One region of the Rhodococcus sp. NPDC078407 genome, then DNA from elsewhere that is predicted to be linked to it. Evidence: predicted binding sites of a transcription regulator. Region 1 holds the regulator's gene; each other region holds the start of a gene.
The links. Region 1 encodes LexA, which represses DNA repair genes until DNA is damaged. Its sites were predicted from a motif close to CGAACANNTGTTCG; they were not measured.
Positions count from the first base shown of each region.

Region 2: the regulator LexA is predicted to act here: its motif matches at 1,839-1,852, upstream of cofD (2-phospho-L-lactate transferase).
Region 3: the regulator LexA is predicted to act here: its motif matches at 2,506-2,519, upstream of ACIGGF_RS09265 (DUF222 domain-containing protein).
Region 4: the regulator LexA is predicted to act here: its motif matches at 1,831-1,844, upstream of ACIGGF_RS15545 (CoA transferase subunit A).

Region 1 covers NZ_JBITUQ010000032.1:28,721-32,914, reverse strand. The annotation lists gene nrdR (transcriptional regulator NrdR) at 1-315, opposite strand, end outside; gene ACIGGF_RS23290 (hypothetical protein) at 416-868, opposite strand; gene lexA (transcriptional repressor LexA) at 1,266-1,943, shown strand; gene ACIGGF_RS23280 (acyl-CoA dehydrogenase family protein) at 2,022-3,164, opposite strand; gene ACIGGF_RS23275 (uracil-xanthine permease family protein) at 3,318-4,194, opposite strand, start outside.
Region 2 covers NZ_JBITUQ010000007.1:180,008-184,201, forward strand. The annotation lists gene ACIGGF_RS10315 (DUF3499 domain-containing protein) at 156-563, opposite strand; gene ACIGGF_RS10320 (metallopeptidase family protein) at 636-1,121, shown strand; gene ACIGGF_RS10325 (WhiB family transcriptional regulator) at 1,161-1,394, opposite strand; gene cofD (2-phospho-L-lactate transferase) at 2,115-3,089, shown strand; gene ACIGGF_RS10335 (coenzyme F420-0:L-glutamate ligase) at 3,086-4,194, shown strand, end outside.
Region 3 covers NZ_JBITUQ010000006.1:179,178-183,371, reverse strand. The annotation lists gene ACIGGF_RS09275 (sodium:solute symporter) at 1-1,073, opposite strand, end outside; gene ACIGGF_RS09270 (CdaR family transcriptional regulator) at 1,236-2,390, shown strand; gene ACIGGF_RS09265 (DUF222 domain-containing protein) at 2,556-4,194, shown strand, end outside.
Region 4 covers NZ_JBITUQ010000014.1:49,289-53,482, reverse strand. The annotation lists gene ACIGGF_RS15555 (aldo/keto reductase) at 1-302, shown strand, start outside; gene ACIGGF_RS15550 (3-oxoacid CoA-transferase subunit B) at 355-996, opposite strand; gene ACIGGF_RS15545 (CoA transferase subunit A) at 993-1,754, opposite strand; gene ACIGGF_RS15540 (IclR family transcriptional regulator) at 1,898-2,674, shown strand; gene ACIGGF_RS15535 (hypothetical protein) at 2,671-2,940, opposite strand; gene ACIGGF_RS15530 (DUF222 domain-containing protein) at 3,074-4,194, shown strand, end outside.

The DNA.
Region 1 (4,194 bases):
CACCTCGTTGCTGGGAATCTCGGCGGAACCGGCGGCGCGAATGGCATCTTCCACCTGCTGAGCCAGGAGATTGAGTGCGTCGTTGTCGACATCTCTCCCCTGGCAGGCCCGGCGTACGCCTTTGACCACTTTCTCGCGGCTGAACGGTTCGGTGACGCCACTGCGCTTCACGACAGCGAGCACTGCGGCCTCGACCGTGGTGAAGCGACGACCGCATTCCGGGCAGGAGCGACGACGGCGGATTGCCTGCCCCTCGTCCATTTCGCGCGAATCGACCACGCGCGAGTCGGGGTGCCTGCAGAACGGGCAATGCATGAAGGAGCCTCCGTCGTAGCCGATGCTCCGACGTCGAACATCTCGGTCGGGGCAGTCAGTCGAGGATACTCAGTCATGACGCACGCAGTGGGACCGGTGGTCATCCGACAGGCGCATACTCGACCACAGCTCCGTCGTGCACCTCGACCACACCGGCCGGCTGCGCGCCGGCATCCGGTGACACGGCCCGGAGATTGGCGATACCGATCAGGCCGGCGGCCACGACGACGACTGCCAGCACCCACAACACCATCGATCGCATCCGAACGGACTGACCGGCGAAGTGCGCCGAGGTCTCGTCGAACTCGCGATCTGCCGCCTCGCGATCGGTGACGTCGGTCCACGACGGCTCCAGCACCGGCAGGCACGGAGTCGTCCGCGCCTCGCGTATCTCGACGGAACTGCGCATCTCGACGGAACTGCGCATCTCGATGGAACTCCGCAGCGCGGGACGAGCACGGCGGCGACGCTCGACGACGGTGGACCGGGTACGGACACCTGCAGTGGTGGGACGATCGGTGGTGATGGTCATCGGAACCTCGTCTTCGCTCATTGGATCGATTGTTCGATCAGGCGTTCGATGGACGCTTGTTCGAAGTTCTATCACGAGCCTCCGACAAAGTCTGTAGAAAACGCGACACGAGTCGAACAGATGTTTGATTCAACAGCTGATACACGCTAGATTCGTGTCAGAAACCACACGCCACACGAGTCGACACCATCAACTCCAGTCCGCGCAGACAGAACCACGCAGACCGGATCCAGAACACCAGCAGGAGGCCGACAGCATGAAGGACCAGACCTCGACGAGGTCGACCACGGGTGCCGAGACGACGGGTTCCAAGACGACGGGTTCCAAGACGACGGGTTCCAAGACGACGGGTTCCAAGACGACCGCCACCACGAAGGTCGCGGCAGGGAAACCGGCCGCGGAGCCGACGCCCAAGGCCATGGAGGTCGGCACCGACATCAGCGCCGGCCTGACGGAGCGTCAGCGCAAAGTGCTCGAGGTCATCAGAGCATCGGTGACCGAGCGTGGCTACCCGCCCAGCATTCGCGAGATCGGCGACGCCGTCGGCCTGACATCGACGTCGTCGGTGGCCCATCAGCTGCGGACTCTGGAGCGGAAGGGATTTCTGCGGCGCGACGCCAACCGCCCCCGCGCGGTCGACGTACGGGGCCTCGACGAGGTGCAGGCAGATCAAGCCGCGGCCGCGGTCGACGGTTCGTCCGAGGAACAGGACCGGTTGCCGACGCCCACGTTCGTTCCCGTTCTGGGTCGCATTGCCGCCGGTGGACCGATTCTTGCCGAGGAAGCCGTCGAGGATGTGTTTCCACTCCCCCGCGAGCTGGTCGGTCAGGGTTCTCTGTTCCTGCTGAAGGTCGTCGGTGAGTCGATGATCGACGCGGCCATCTGTGACGGCGACTGGGTGGTGGTTCGGCAACAGTCCGTGGCGGACAACGGCGATATCGTGGCGGCCATGATCGACGGCGAGGCCACCGTCAAGACGTTCAAGCGATCCAAGGGCGAGGTGTGGCTCATGCCGCACAATCCATTGTTCGAGCCGATTCCGGGCAACAACGCGGCAATCCTGGGCAAGGTCGTCACCGTGATGCGCAAGCTCTGAACTCTGTTCGGACACAACGAAGAAGGGCCGCAGCACACACGCTGCGGCCCTTCTCGTCGGTCCTGAACGATCAGCGGATCACAGATTCAATCCGCGACCGATGATCTCCTTCATGATCTCGGTGGTGCCGCCGTAGATGGTCTGGACGCGAGAGTCCATGTATGCCTTGGCGATCGGGTATTCCTTCATGTAGCCGTAGCCGCCGTGCAGCTGCAGGCACCGGTCGATCAACTTGACCTGATTCTCGGTGGTCCACCACTTCGCCATCGCGGCTTCCTGGACGGTCAACTTGTCGTCGTTGAGCAGTTCGATGAACTTGTCCACCATGATGCGGGTGGCTGTGGTCTCGGTTGCCAACTCCGCCAACACGAAACGGGTGTTCTGGAACTTGCCGATCGACTTACCGAACGCCTTGCGGTCGCGGCAGTACTGGATGGTCATGTCCAGTGCCGATTCCATGGCCGCCGCGGCGACGACGGCGATCGACAGCCGCTCCTGGGGAAGGTTCTGCATGAGGTAGATGAAGCCCATGCCTTCTTCGCCGAGCAGGTTGGCTGCGGGCACTCGAACGTCCGTGAAGCTCAGTTCCGCTGTGTCCTGGGCCTTCATACCGATCTTGTCGAGATTGCGGCCACGCTCGAAGCCGGGCATATCGCGCTCGACGACCAACAGGCTGAAGCCCTGGGCACCCTTTTCCGGGTCGGTGCAGGCCACGACGATGATGAGATCGGCGTTGATTCCGTTGGTGATGAACGTCTTCGACCCGTTCAGCACCCAGTCGTCGCCGTCGCGGACGGCCTTGGTCTTGATGCCCTGCAGGTCGCTGCCGGTGCCCGGCTCGGTCATGGCGATCGCGGTGATCAGCTCACCCGAGCAGAATCCGGGGAGCCAACGCTGCTTCTGCTCGTCGTTGGCCAACTCGATGAAGTACGGCGCGACGACGTCGTTGTGCAGTGTGAAGCCGATGCCGCTGTAGCCGCCGCGGGTGGTTTCCTCGGTGACGATGGCGTTGTAGCGGAAGTCCTTGACTCCGCCGCCGCCGAACTCCTCCGGCGCAGCAGTTCCGAGGAAGCCCTGCTTACCGGCCTCGACCCAGACGCCGCGGTCGACGATGTTCTGCTCTTCCCACTTCGCGTGATTGGGCGCTACGTGCTGTTCGAGAAACTTCCGGTACGACTCCCGGAACAGCTCGTGCTCGGGCTCGAAAAGTGTGCGTTCCACGCAGATCTCCTTGTTCGATGCGCACCGTCGTCGACCACGAGAAAGGGGTGTCACAGCGCGGTCGTCGGTGCGACTGACGTCACCGTTCAACAGTACGTTCGCAGTGCACCGGGGGTCGATGACCAAAACGCGCGCGATCCGTGACCGCCCTCGCTAGCTCCGCCTGCCCGTTCTGCCTCGGGCGAGCGCCGAGACGATCGGGTAGCCGATCAGGATTCCGAGCGAGCCCCACGCGATACCGCCGAGTTCCACCGAGCCGACCGACAGCGTCAGGTCACCGATACCCGCGACGAGCGCCGCGGCGACCACCATGAGATTGACCGGATCGGTGAAGTCGACCTTCGCGTCGGTCCAGATGCGAACGCCCAGCAGTCCGATGAGCCCGTACAGAACCAATGTTGCGCCGCCGATGACGCCGTCGGGCACGGTGAAGATCAGGGCACCGAACTTGGGCGAGAACGCCAGCACGATCGCGGTGACGGCCGCGACCCAATACGCCGCCGTCGAATAGACGCGGGTGGCCGCCATGACGCCGATGTTCTCGGCGTACGTGGTGGTACCCGAACCACCACCGACTCCGGCCAGCGTGGTGGCCAGGCCGTCGGCGATCAGTGCATCACCGGCTACGTCGTCGAGGTTCTTGCCGGTCATTGCCGCTACGGCCTTGACGTGGCCCACGTTCTCGGCGACGAGGACGATCACCACCGGCAGTGCCACCAGAATCACCGAGAGCTCGAACGTTGGTCCGCGGAACTCGGGCAGGCCGATCCAGCTCGCCGCGTCCAGCGCGTCGAGCCGGGCTTGCGCGATGCCACCGGTGACAGCGGCGAACACCCAGCCCACGACGACACCGACGAGAATTCCGAGCCGGCCGACCAGCCCTGGTCCGACCGCTGTGGCCAGCAGGATGGCGACCAGCGTGACGGCGGCGATCAGAGGTTGCGCCTCGAACGACGTGGTTGCGGCCGGAGCGAGGTTGAGCCCGATGAGCACCACCACGGCACCGGTCACGACAGGAGGCATCGCGGCG
Region 2 (4,194 bases), on a different contig from region 1:
GGGACGGTGCGCTTCACACACGTATCGGTAGAACGGCACCGACCGTTTCGGCCCTGGTCGAAACCTTGCCAGACACCGGTCGGACCAGCCAGTCGTATCGGCATTTCGGACATCTCGACTCGTACACCGCAAGACCGGACGCGTGGTGCGCTACGTCAGGACGTGGGGTCGGGGAGAACTCGAAGATGGCCACGCCTGCCGGTTCGCACGGCGGGGGCGGATCGGCGTTCACCGTCGGAAGGACGAGAGGTCGACCGATCGCTCTCGCGGTCATCGCCACGTGCGCGGTCGCCGCGGCCCGCCTCACGCACTGCCTCCGCGAGAGCCGTCAGATCGTCCTCGTCGGGCGTCGACGTCGAGTAACCACCCTCGTACCGGACGAGTTCCCAGCCCTTCGGTGCGGTGGTCGTCGACGCGTGAATCTCGCACAGATCCCATGAATGGGGCTCGTCCACAGTGGCCAGCGGCCCGACGACCGCGGTGGAATCGGAGTAGACGTATGTGAGCGTTGCAACGGCAGAACGGTTGCAACCAGGCCTGCAGCAGCCACGCAGTGATCTCACGAATGCAGACTATCCGGTAGGTGCAGCCGACCGAACGACCGACACACCGGACGAGCGCGATAGCCTCCCCTCATGCCTCGATTCTCTCCCGCGCGCCGGATCACCTCTCGGTCCGTGGCACGGCACGGCCGCGGCATCCGCGGGCCGATCCTGCCGGAGGACATCCCGGCCCGACGCTCGAGAGCGGAGAAGTTCGACCGATTGGTCCTCGACGCATTCGCCCGAATCGATCATCGTTGGCACGACAAACTCTCGAAGCTCGACATCGCCGTCGACGAGGTGCCGAAGATCAGGGCGCTGGATCCGGAGTCCGTGACGTGGCCACCCGAAGTGGTGGCGGAAGGTCCGGTTCCGCTGTCCAGATTGGTTCCGGCCGGGATAGACAAGCGCGGAGAGTCCACACGCGCGAGGGTGGTGCTGTTCCGACGACCCCTGGAGCGTCGGGCGAAGCACCCGGAAGATCTGGAAGACCTATTGTTCGAAGTTCTCGTCGAGCAGGTGGCGACCTATTTGGGAATCGATCCCGACGAGGTCGATCCGAGCAGCGCCACAGAATGAGAGGGGTTGTCGCAGAATCTCGAGCCGGCGTTCGAATGCTCAGCCGATGCCGCGCTTGAGCCGACGCCGTTCCCGCTCGGACAGCCCGCCCCAAATTCCGAACCGCTCATCGTTCGCGAGCGCGTACTCGAGGCACTCGTCCTTGACCTCGCAGCCGAGGCAGATTCGCTTCGCTTCGCGGGTCGATCCGCCCTTCTCCGGGAAGAACGCCTCGGGATCGGTCTGCGCGCACAGTGCGCGCTCCTGCCACTGATCCTCGATCTCCTCGAACATCTCGTCGAAACCAGCGACAAGACTGAGGAACGGCTTCGCCGGCGGAACGGACTCGGCCACGAACGGCATCAGGTCGGCATCGTCATCGCTGTCGGAATCCGTTCCGATCTCGGTGTCGATCTCGGCGTCGAGTGTGTGGGCAACGTACGCAGAACCCGCGTCGATCGCGACGCTCGAATCTGCGCCGTTGTCGGACTCGGTTTGCGGCGCGTCGTCGACAGCGCTGAGATGTGCAGTGGGTCCGCCCCGCTGATCACGTGTCACGTGCTCGTCATACATCGCTTCCGCCTCCTCACCTGTGATAGCGCAGATACTTTCGGTCTCCGTGTGCTCGAACACCTTGCCCCGCGCAAGTATTCGATCGAACCGGTCCAGTCGAACGCGCCTCGCGTCCTCTCAGACCCTCGACCTCTACTCGACGTCCACCAAGGGGCGAAAAGGAAGGGAACGAGTGTTCGAAACCAGGTTCGCCGCAATCGAACTCGTGCTGCGAACACTGAATGACATACCTGTGATTAGACACGCACAGGTGTGTCGCGGTCAAGCCGATCGCGCAAATCCAATACCATCCCATGCCCGAAATCGGCGCTCTCCCCGAATCGAAGCCCGTCCCGTGCGTGTCGCGGCGGTTCTGGTACCCGCACACCGTCCGCTCGTTCGGTACGTCGCCGGGGTGGGCGGCCGATCGACACCGCCACAACCCCATTAGGCTCGTGCGTTGTGAAAGTTACTGTTCTGGTCGGTGGCGTCGGCGGCGCACGTTTTCTACAGGGTCTCAAATCCCTGTTCGGCAACGACCCCGAGCACGAGATCACTGCGGTGGTGAACGTGGGCGACGACGTGTGGATGCACGGTCTTCGCATCTGCCCGGATCTCGATACGTGTATGTACACCCTCGGTGGCGGGATCGACACCGATCGCGGATGGGGCCGCATTGCCGAGACCTGGAACGCCAGGGACGAGTTGGCGGCCTACGGGGCCGATCCGGATTGGTTCGGGCTCGGTGATCGTGACATCGCGACGCACCTGATCCGCAGTCGTATGTTGCGCACCGGATTTCCCCTCTCGGCCGTGACCGAAGCTCTGTGCAACCGATGGCAACCCGGCGTTCGACTGCTGCCCGTCACCGACGATCGATCGGAGACCCACGTCGTCGTCACCGATCCGGACGACTCGAGCGGTGAGCAGCAACGCGCAATTCACTTCCAGGAGTGGTGGGTTCGTTATCGAGCTCAGATTCCGACCCATAGTTTCGCCAATATCGGTGCCGAACAGGCGAGCCCCGCGCCGGGAGTGTTGGACGCTATCGCGGAAGCCGACGCGGTGATTCTGGCACCGTCCAATCCGGTGGTGAGTGTCGGTGCAATTCTGGCGGTGCCGGGAATTCGCGGTGCCCTCCGAACCACGGCAGCCAAGGTTGTCGGCCTGTCCCCCGTGGTCGACGGTAAGCCGCTGCGCGGCATGGCCGACGAGTGCCTGTCCGTCATCGGTGTCGACACCACCGCACAGGCGGTGGGTCGCCACTACGGAAGCCGCAGCGGTACCGGCATTCTCGATGCGTGGCTCGTACACACCACCGATTCCGCAGTCGTCGACGGAGTGGACGTGCAGTCGGTCCCGTTGCTGATGACCGACCCCGAGACCACAGCCGTGATGGCGCGTACCGCGCTTCGTGCAGCCGGACTCGACCTGTGACCGAAACCCCTGAGCCCGAGTCGATCCGAGCAGTGCCGCGCGATCATTCGCCGGGTGGCTCGATCGAGATGTTGCCGATCACCGGGCTGCCGGAATTCAGACCGGGTGACGATCTGGCCGCGGCGATCGCCGAGCGAGCGCCGTGGCTGCGCGACGGCGACATCCTGGTCGTCACCAGCAAAATCGTCTCCAAGGTCGAGGGGCGGTTGGTGCAGGCACCTCGAGATGCGGAAGAACGGGACGCAGCCCGCAGAGTTCTGGTGGAGCAGGAAGCGGTGCGCATCGTCGCGCGCAAGGGCCGAACCCTCATCACCGAGAATCGGCTGGGGATCGTTCAGGCCGCGTCCGGTATCGACGGCTCCAACGTCGACGGTGGCGAACTGGCACTGCTGCCCGAGAACCCCGATGCCAGCGCGGCGGCCCTGCGCGCAGCTCTGCGAGACCTGCTGGGCGTGACGGTGGCCGTGGTCGTCACCGACACCATGGGCCGCGCCTGGCGCATCGGTCAGATCGATGCCGCCATCGGTGCCGCGGGCCTACCGGTGCTGCACGCGTACGCGGGAGCCGAGGACGGTCAGGGCAACGAGCTCGTGGTCACCGAGGTCGCGATCGCCGACGAATTGGCTGCTGCCGGCGATCTGGTGAAAGGCAAGCTGGGCGGCGTCCCCATCGCCGTCGTTCGCGGCCTGGCTCCGGTCGACGACGGCTCCTCCGCGGCGGCGCTGTTGCGCGGCGGCGAGGACGACCTCTTCTGGCTCGGAACAGCGGAAGCCCTCGATCGTGGCCGCCGCGAGGCCCTCCTGCTACGGCGGTCTGTGCGGCAGTTCTCCTCCGCCGCTGTCGATCCCGAATCGATTCGGGCTGCCGTGGCCGACGCACTCACCGCCCCGGCCCCGCATCACACTCGCCCGGTGCGATTCGTCTGGGTCAGAACCCCTGCGCTTCGTCGCCGCTTGCTCGAGACGATGCGCGAACAGTGGCGCGCCGATCTGACCGACGACGGCCTGAGCGAAGAGCGGATCGCCGCGAGACTGAGCCGCGGCGACATTCTATTCGACGCCCCGGAAATCGTGATCCCGTTCTGCGTGCCCGACGGCGCACACTC
Region 3 (4,194 bases), on a different contig from region 1:
AGAGTTCGTTCGATGTTCAGCCTCTTGCGCTGCGAAGCCTCGCGCTTCGCCAATGGTCGGTAGAGATCGTCGGTGAACACCACTGCGGCGGAGTTGATGTAGCTCGATGCCGTCGACATCACGACCGCCAGAAGCGCCGCAACCAACAATCCGAGCAGACCGATCGGCATCAGATTCGTCACGACGGTCGGTAGTGCCGAATCCGGCTCGATGTCCGGATAGAGCACGAATGCAACCGCTCCGATCGAGGCCGAGATGAAGAAGAAGAAGAACGAGAAGATGCCGGCGGTGACGAAACCCTTACGGGCGTGCGAGGAGTCGGGGGTCGAGAAGGTGCGTTGCGCATACGGAGGAACCAAAGTCTCACCGAGCAGCAGAGCCGCGAACAAACCGACGAACTTCATGACGCTGTACTCGCCCATCAGCGTCAAGTGATCGGAAGGAAGGGCGTCGACGAGAGCCGAAGGCCCACCCACTGCATGTAAGCCGATGAGCAACGTGACGGGGATCAGGACGCCGAGGAAAACGAACTGCAGGAGATCGGTCTGAATGACGGCCCAGGCTCCGCCGAACGCGGAATAGAGGACGGTAATGCCCATACCCAGAATGATCGCCAGTGTCGGCGGAACGTCGAGAGTTGCGTTGACGACCGTACCGATCGCCAATGCCTGTGCGCCCAGAATCCCGGTGCACAACACGATCGACAATCCGCCCGTGATTATGCGAGCGGGCTTGCCGTAGTGCGAATACATAACGTCACCGAGTGTGTGCGCACCCCGGTAGCGTTTGAGCTTGGGAGCGACGAAGAGTCCCACCAGCACGGTCTGGATTCCGAAGGCGCAGAAAGCGAACATGTAGACGTACCCGTCGCGCATCGTCGCCCCGGCGACACCCAACGATGCGCCGCCGCCCAGAAATGCAGCAGCGAGGCTGCCGAAGAAGACTGGCCAGACAATACGATTGCCGGCAACCGCGAAATCATCGACATTCGAGACCTTTTTCATGGTCTGTACACCGACCACGATCAACACTACGAAATATCCGGCTACTGCAATCCAATCCAATACTTGCATGACTTCTCCTCCGTCGGCGATGGAAAAATCGTATGCCGTAGTCTGCTTTCAGGTCTTCATCAAAAAGCCCAGCATCGGCTCCCGTACGTCGATATTCTTGGGCAAGTTGCACACATGCCCAGGTTCGGCGTTACGTCGAAGTTAATCGGACGGGAGTTCGTCGTGCTCAGTAACGAGCTGGCACAACAGATCGCAGTGGACATCACGGAGATCATCGGGCACAACGTGCTGATCACCGACGCCACCGGGATCGTCCTCGGTAGCGGCGAACAGGGCCGCGTCGGACAATTCCACGAGGCGTCGATCGTGGTGATAGAAACCAACAGCACACGTAGTCATTCGAGCGCCGACGTACGAAGCCTGCGAGGCAGCCTACCCGGCAGCACGCTTCCGCTCACCCTCGATGGTCGAGTGGTCGGCACCGTAGGTCTGTCCGGTGCTCCCGAGCTGGTCGAACAGTTCGGTCAGATAGTCAAGCGTCAGACGGAAATCCTAATGAGCGAGGCCAGCCGCATCGGAACCAGGGTCTCCCGCCAGCGCGCCGTCGAAGATTTCCTGCGGGACGTATTCGACTGGCACCGTAGTGACGTGTCGATGCAGAGCGTCGAGAATCGAGCTGCTGCGCTGTCCTTCGACATCGGTATTCCGCGCCGTGTCTTTCTGGTCAAGACCGACAACACGTCGCCGGCGAGCGAGGTCGGCAAGCGAACCGACGCCGACCCTACGACCGCTGTCCTGGAATGGATTCGACACACAGCCGAAACCCCGCAGGAGATACCCGGCAGGCTCTCGCGAAATGTCATCGCCGTGATGACCCCGATGGGGAGCACCACCACCGACGACGACCGTCGCTGGCAGACGCTCGTCGAGCGGGGCAGGGCCAACACATGGTCGATAGCGGTCGGGGTGGGACCAAGCGCGTCCGGCGTAGCTCGATTGAACGCGTCGGCCCAGGACGCGCGCGACGCCCTCGAGCTCGGTCGCCAGGTTTTTCCCGAACGACACATCTACGACATCGACCGGATGCGTCTGTTGCACGCCGTTCGGGCTGTTCCTGACAGCACCCGTCGCCGACTGGTCGACACCGTGCTGGGCGACATCATCCATGCCCCGGACTGGGAAATCCTGAAGCGAACCCTGATGACGTGGGGCGAGAGCGGCTTCAACTCGTCCAAGACAGCCGAAAAGCTCCACCTGCACCGAAACACTCTCGCCTACCGACTCGTCAAGATCAACAAGCTCACCGGGTACACGACCTCGCCCAGCAGCGACTCCGTGCTGTTGTACATCGCCGCGTTGATGCACGACTCGCCCTGATCTCCTCGCTGGGAGAAGCAACGTGTCGGTGGGCAGGTGTATAGGCGCGAGCACATCGATTCCGTTTTGCCACAACACTATTGGTGTTGACGGATGCCTCATTCCCCCGTACTATCGAACACACGTTCTACGTTTTCTTGCAACACTTGCCGGGGGCGACTCAAGATGACTACATCCACATCAGCGCGCAGTCGGTTCGCGGCCTATCTGGGGCCACAATCGAAGCCGTATATCGACAGCGCAGTGCTTTGCGAGATCCGAGACGTAGCGATTCTGGAGAATCAAGCGTGCGCTCGCAAGGTCGCCGTGGCCGCCGTGATCTGGGACTCGTGCATTCATCAGAACGTTCTGGTCGGCGATGTCATTCAGGATGCGGGGAACTATGCAGCGTCCGAAATTGCGCACGTTCTGGGCTGCTCGAAGACCGTCGCGAATTCGTACGCCGAGATCGGCATGGACCTGCGGCTGCGGCTTCCCGCCATTGCGGCCGCATTCGAAGCCGGCGAACTCGATCTGCCCCGAGTCCGTGCGATCTACCGCTGCACTCACAATCTGACGCAGGACGCGGCGACGGCTGTGCAGAGTGAAGTTCTCCACGCTGCCAGACGCTTATCCCCCGGCCCGCTCGCAACCGAAATCTGGTCGATCATGTACCGCATCGCACCAGAGGAAGCCGCCGCTCTTCGTAAGGACCTGGAACGACACACCAACGTCACCTACACCGACAAGTATGTGCTGTCGACACTGAAAGCTGATCTCACCGCAGCCGACGCCGCCGCCGCGTGGCAACTCATCAACGAGATGGCCGCCACCGTGTGTCGACGCGATCCGCGGAACAGAGGGCAGAAGCGAGCGGCGGCGTATGTGGCTCTGCTGCATCAAGAGTCGTCACTGGCATGCATGTGTGAGCCCACCGAAGACCACCCGTGCACGGCCGATACTTCGCGCCCGGATCGGCGTGCGCCGCTGACGGTGATCACGGTCGACCTCGCCACGCTCGCCGGTCTTCTCTCCAATCCTGCTCACCTGTCCGGGCACGGCACCATCGATGCCGAATACGCCCGGGAACTCGCCGACAACGCGCACTGGCAGATCCTCCTTACCGAGGCACGCAACCTGGCCGAGAACCTGGGCTACGGCGAAGACCTCGTATCGCTCGTGGACCTCGACGGCAACACCAGCACCGACACCGACACCGACACCGACACCTACAACACCGCAGACAAAGGTGCCGAAGGCAAGACCGCCAGCAGCAGCGAAGCGAACCACAGTAATCCGAGGGGCGGCCCGAAGAAGCACCGAGGATCGCAGGCACGAAAGGCGAAGAACAGCAGGTCCAAGGGCAGCAGGTCGCATCTGGTGTTTCATCCGCTGGGACGCGGTCGTCGTCGCGTCGGCGGTTCTGTTCCTCGGCCCCCGCGAACACCGAAGTCCTCACAGCCACCGCGAAACACCTGTGTCGCCACGCCGTATCGCGGCACGTACACGTTCGTTGCCGAACTCGAAGCGGCCATCGCAACCGATCCCGCTCGCGGGCTTGCTCCGCACCCTGACGGTCACGGCGGTCTCGTGCTGCCGCCACCCGGCGCGCTCGTCTACCGCCCTGGAACTGCACTGGCCGAACGCATTCGGTATCGCGACCGCACCTGCCGCCACCCGGGTTGCGACGTTCCGGCCCAGAAATGCGAGATCGACCATATCGTCCCGTATCTCCATCGCGATCCGATGACCGGCGGCTGGACGATCGACACCAACCTGCACTGCCTGTGCCGCTATCACCACAGCCTGAAGACCATGGGTCTGT
Region 4 (4,194 bases), on a different contig from region 1:
ACGCCATCCCCACCGAGGCGTGGTCACCGATCGCCCAGGGCAACGTTCTCGACGACGCCGAACTGAAGCGAATCGCCGACGCGACAGGCAAATCCGTCGCCCAGGTGGTGCTGCGGTGGCACATCCAGCGCGGTAACATCATCTTCCCGAAGTCGGTGACGCCGGAGCGGGTGAAGGCCAACTTCGAGATCTTCGACTTCGAGCTCAGCGCGGCTGACGTCGATGCCATCACTGCACTGGACAAGGGCGAAGACGGTCGGAACGGTCCGCATCCGGACACGTTCGACATGATTCCCGACTGACACGTAACACTGTGGGCTCGAACATCATTCGATGTTCGAGCCTACAGTCATGTTAACGGACGGTCAACGCCGATCCGGTTGCTGCGGTGACCTCTTCTTCGGTCACTCCAGGTGCCAACTCCACGAGGGCGAGCGTTCCGTCTCCGACGACGTCGATGACGGCCAAGTTCGTGATGATTCGGTCCACCACGCCCTGGCCGGTGAGTGGCAGGGTGCAGGCTTTGAGAATCTTCGGATTGCCCTCGCGGTCGGCATGTTCCATGACCACGATGACGCGCCGGGCACCGTGCACGAGGTCCATCGCCCCGCCCATGCCCTTGACCATCTTGCCGGGCACCATCCAGTTGGCGAGGTCGCCGGTGCGTGAGACCTGCATGCCGCCCAACACGGCGGTGTCGATGTGGCCGCCGCGAATCATTCCGAAGCTCAACGACGAATCGAAGTACGCTGCACCGGGATTGACGGTGACGGTCTCTTTGCCCGCGTTGATGAGGTTGGCGTCGACCTCGTCCTCGGTGGGGTACGGCCCGGTGCCGAGGATGCCGTTCTCCGAGTGCAGAGTGACGTTGACCTTGTCGGTCAGGTACCCCGGAATCAGTGTCGGCAGTCCGATGCCGAGGTTGACGTACTCGCCGTCGACCATCTCGGCCGCCGCGCGCTCTGCCATCCGGTCGCGGGTCCATCCTGCGGTCATGCTCGAACTCCTGAACTGACGGTGCGCTTTTCGATGCGCTTGTCCTGGGGGCCAGTGTGGACGACGCGTTGAACGAACACGCCGGGCAGGTGCACGTGGGCCGGGTCGATCTCGCCGGGTTCGACGAGATTCTCGACCTGCGCGATGGTGATTCTGCCCGCCATCGCCGCGAGGGGGTTGAAGTTCATCGCGGTCTTGTCGAACACCAGATTGCCTGCAGTGTCGCCGGTTTCGGCGTGCACCAACGCGAAATCGGCGTTGATCGACTCTTCGAGAACATATCGCTTGTCGCCGAACACCCGAGTTTCCTTGGGCGGCGACGCGATCGAGACGGAACCGTCGGCGTCATAGCGCCACGGCATCCCGCCGTCGGCGATGGGGCTGCCGACCCCTGCGGGGGTGAAGAATGCAGGTACGCCGTTGCCGCCGGCGCGGAGTCGCTCGGCCAGCGTGCCCTGTGGGGTGAGCTCGACCTCGAGCTCGCCGGCCAGGTACTGGCGTGCGAACTCCTTGTTCTCGCCGACGTAGGAAGCAGTGACTCGTCGGATGCGACCGGCTGCCAACAGGATTCCCAGTCCGTAGCCATCGACTCCACAGTTGTTGGAGAACACTTCGAGTTCGGCGGCATCGGTGTTCGCGATGGCCTCGATGAGGGCATCCGGGATGCCGCACAATCCGAAGCCGCCGACCGCGAGGGTCGCGCCTCGTCCGATGTCTGCGACCGCGTCGGCAGCGGACGCGTAGGTCTTTCCAGTCACTTGTAGCTCCTGATGTGTTCGTCGAGCAAACGTAGTGGTCAGTGAACCTGAGCTGTGCCTTTATAGGAAGCACGCGCGGTCATCTGCTCGTCCGGTGAACAGATTCGGATGAGGCGTCCACTGAATGGACGTACGATGCCTGGGTGACGTCATCGGAAGCCAACGCCAGTGTGATCGGAAAGATCTGTTCGTTGTTGCGCGCAGCAGGTGCCGAGGAGCCGTCGGGTGCATCGACCACTGTGCTCGCGCGGGCGACCGGTATCGCACGCCCGACCACGCACCGGCTGCTGTCCACTCTCGCCGACCAAGGATTCGTGGATCGGGACGCCGGCACCGGTCGCTGGTCGCTGGGGCCGGAAATCTACCTGCTGGGGTCCATGGCAGCGCTGCGGTACGACATCACCGACCAGGCACGAAAAGTAGTGCAGGGGTTGGCCACCGAGAGTGGTGAGAGTGCGTTCCTGTCGGCCCGACGGGGATCGGAGACGGTGTGCCTGCTCCGGGTCGAGGGGAGCTTCCCGCTGCGGTCTCATGTGTTGTACGAGGGAATCCGACTGCCACTCGGAGTGGCGTCGGCGGGTCTGGCCATTCTGGCGCATCTACCCGATCGGGAGGTCGACGAGTACCTCGACGGCGTGGACCTGGTGCCGGAATGGGGGGAGAGTCACTCTCACAACGCTGTTCGCGAACGAATTGCCCAGACTCGCACCACGGGATTCGCCGTGAACCCGGCCCTGCTGGTGGAGGGTAGTTGGGGTCTCGGTGCCGCCGTCTTCGATCGAGCCGCCAAGCCGGCGTGGGCGCTCAGTGTGACCGGTGTCGAGACCAGGTTCCGCGAGGATCGGCGTCGCGAGCTGGGCACCCTGCTCCTCGATGCGGCGCACCGACTCACAGTGCAACTGGGGGCGCGGCCTGCTTAGTCTCCCAATTCGTTCAGGACGTCTGCGGCGTCCTGGTTGCCTGCGGCCGCCAACCTCTGCAACTCGGCGCGGTCACCGCGTTCACCGGCAATTTCGACGAGTATGTCGACGGCATCGCTGCTGCCTGCATCGGCAAGGGAGCGGAGTTCGTCGAGGTCGTTGCGGGAACCTGCGAGTTCCACCAACTCGTCGACGGCATCCTGGTCGCCGCGGGATGCGCGTGCGCGCAACTCGGCGAGTTCTGACGTGGATTCGGACTCGCTCATGGTGTGGAGTGTAGAGGGGTCTTCGCAGCTCAGCCGCGGCAATCTCGGCTGTCACGTTCTTGTCGGTGGCTCGGGTTAGTCTTCTTTCAGTTCGAACATCAGTTCTGGTTCGGTTCACTGGGGGGTGAAACCGATGGCAATACCGACCGTGTCACTGGACGCTTTGACCGCTGCCGCGCAAGCAGAAAACCGTCAAGCGGCCCGCAAGATCGCCGCGTGCTATCGCGTGCATTGCAACTGGATCACCCTCGACACCAAGCACAAGCACTACAGCCGATACGGACGCACCGAAATGGCGGTGGCGTTGGGGTGTTCGGCGACTGTTGCCGAGGCGTACATCTCGGTCGGAGTCGCCCTCCACACCCGACTGCCCCTGGTGAAGAAGGTCTTCGAGTCCGGGGAGATCGACCTTCCACGAGTACGGACTGTGTGCCGGATCCTCGACAACCTGTCCGACGACATCGTCAGGTCCGTCGAGGGTGAGATCGTCGAAGCCGCCCGCCGCAATTCCCCCGGTCCGCTCGAGAAGGAGATCTGGGACGTTCTGCTGCGCGTCGCCCCGGAGGAAGCGGCAGCGTTGCGGGAGTTCGCCAAGAGATTTCGCACCGTCACCTACAGTCCCGCCGGGGAATTGGCTCGCATCCGAGCTGAATTGACCGCGCCCGAAGCCGCCGCCGCATGGCAACTCCTCGAGGAGATGGCCGACACCCTCTGCCCGAAGGACCCCCGCGGTAAGAAGGAACGCCTGTGCGATGCGTTCATGGCCCGGATGCACGGCGAACCCCGCCTGGCGTGTCTGTGCCAGCGCGAGGATTGCCCGAAGACAGATGCTGAGCTGCCGGATCGGCGGGTGCCGTTGACGATGGTCACCGTCGATATCGCGACCCTCATCGGACTCCTCTCTGATCCGGCGTACCTGGCCGGCCATGGTTCGATCGACCCCGAACTTGCGCGGGAGTTGGCGCGCAACAGTCAGTGGCAGATCCTGCTCACCGAGGCAGTCACGCTCGCAGAGAAACTCGGCTTGGCGGTGCAGAACGCGGAAACTGGGGAATGGGAACGACGCACCGACGGCGAGACGGACAGGGCTGCAACAGAACCCGAAGCGGGAACGGTGGCGGACGTAGACGCAGACGTAGACGCGGATGCAAAAGGCAGAGGCAGAGGCAGAGGCAGAGGCAGACGCAGTCGAGGACGAGGACGAGGACGAGGACGCAGACGCAGACGAGGAGGCGTATCCGGACACCGACGCCG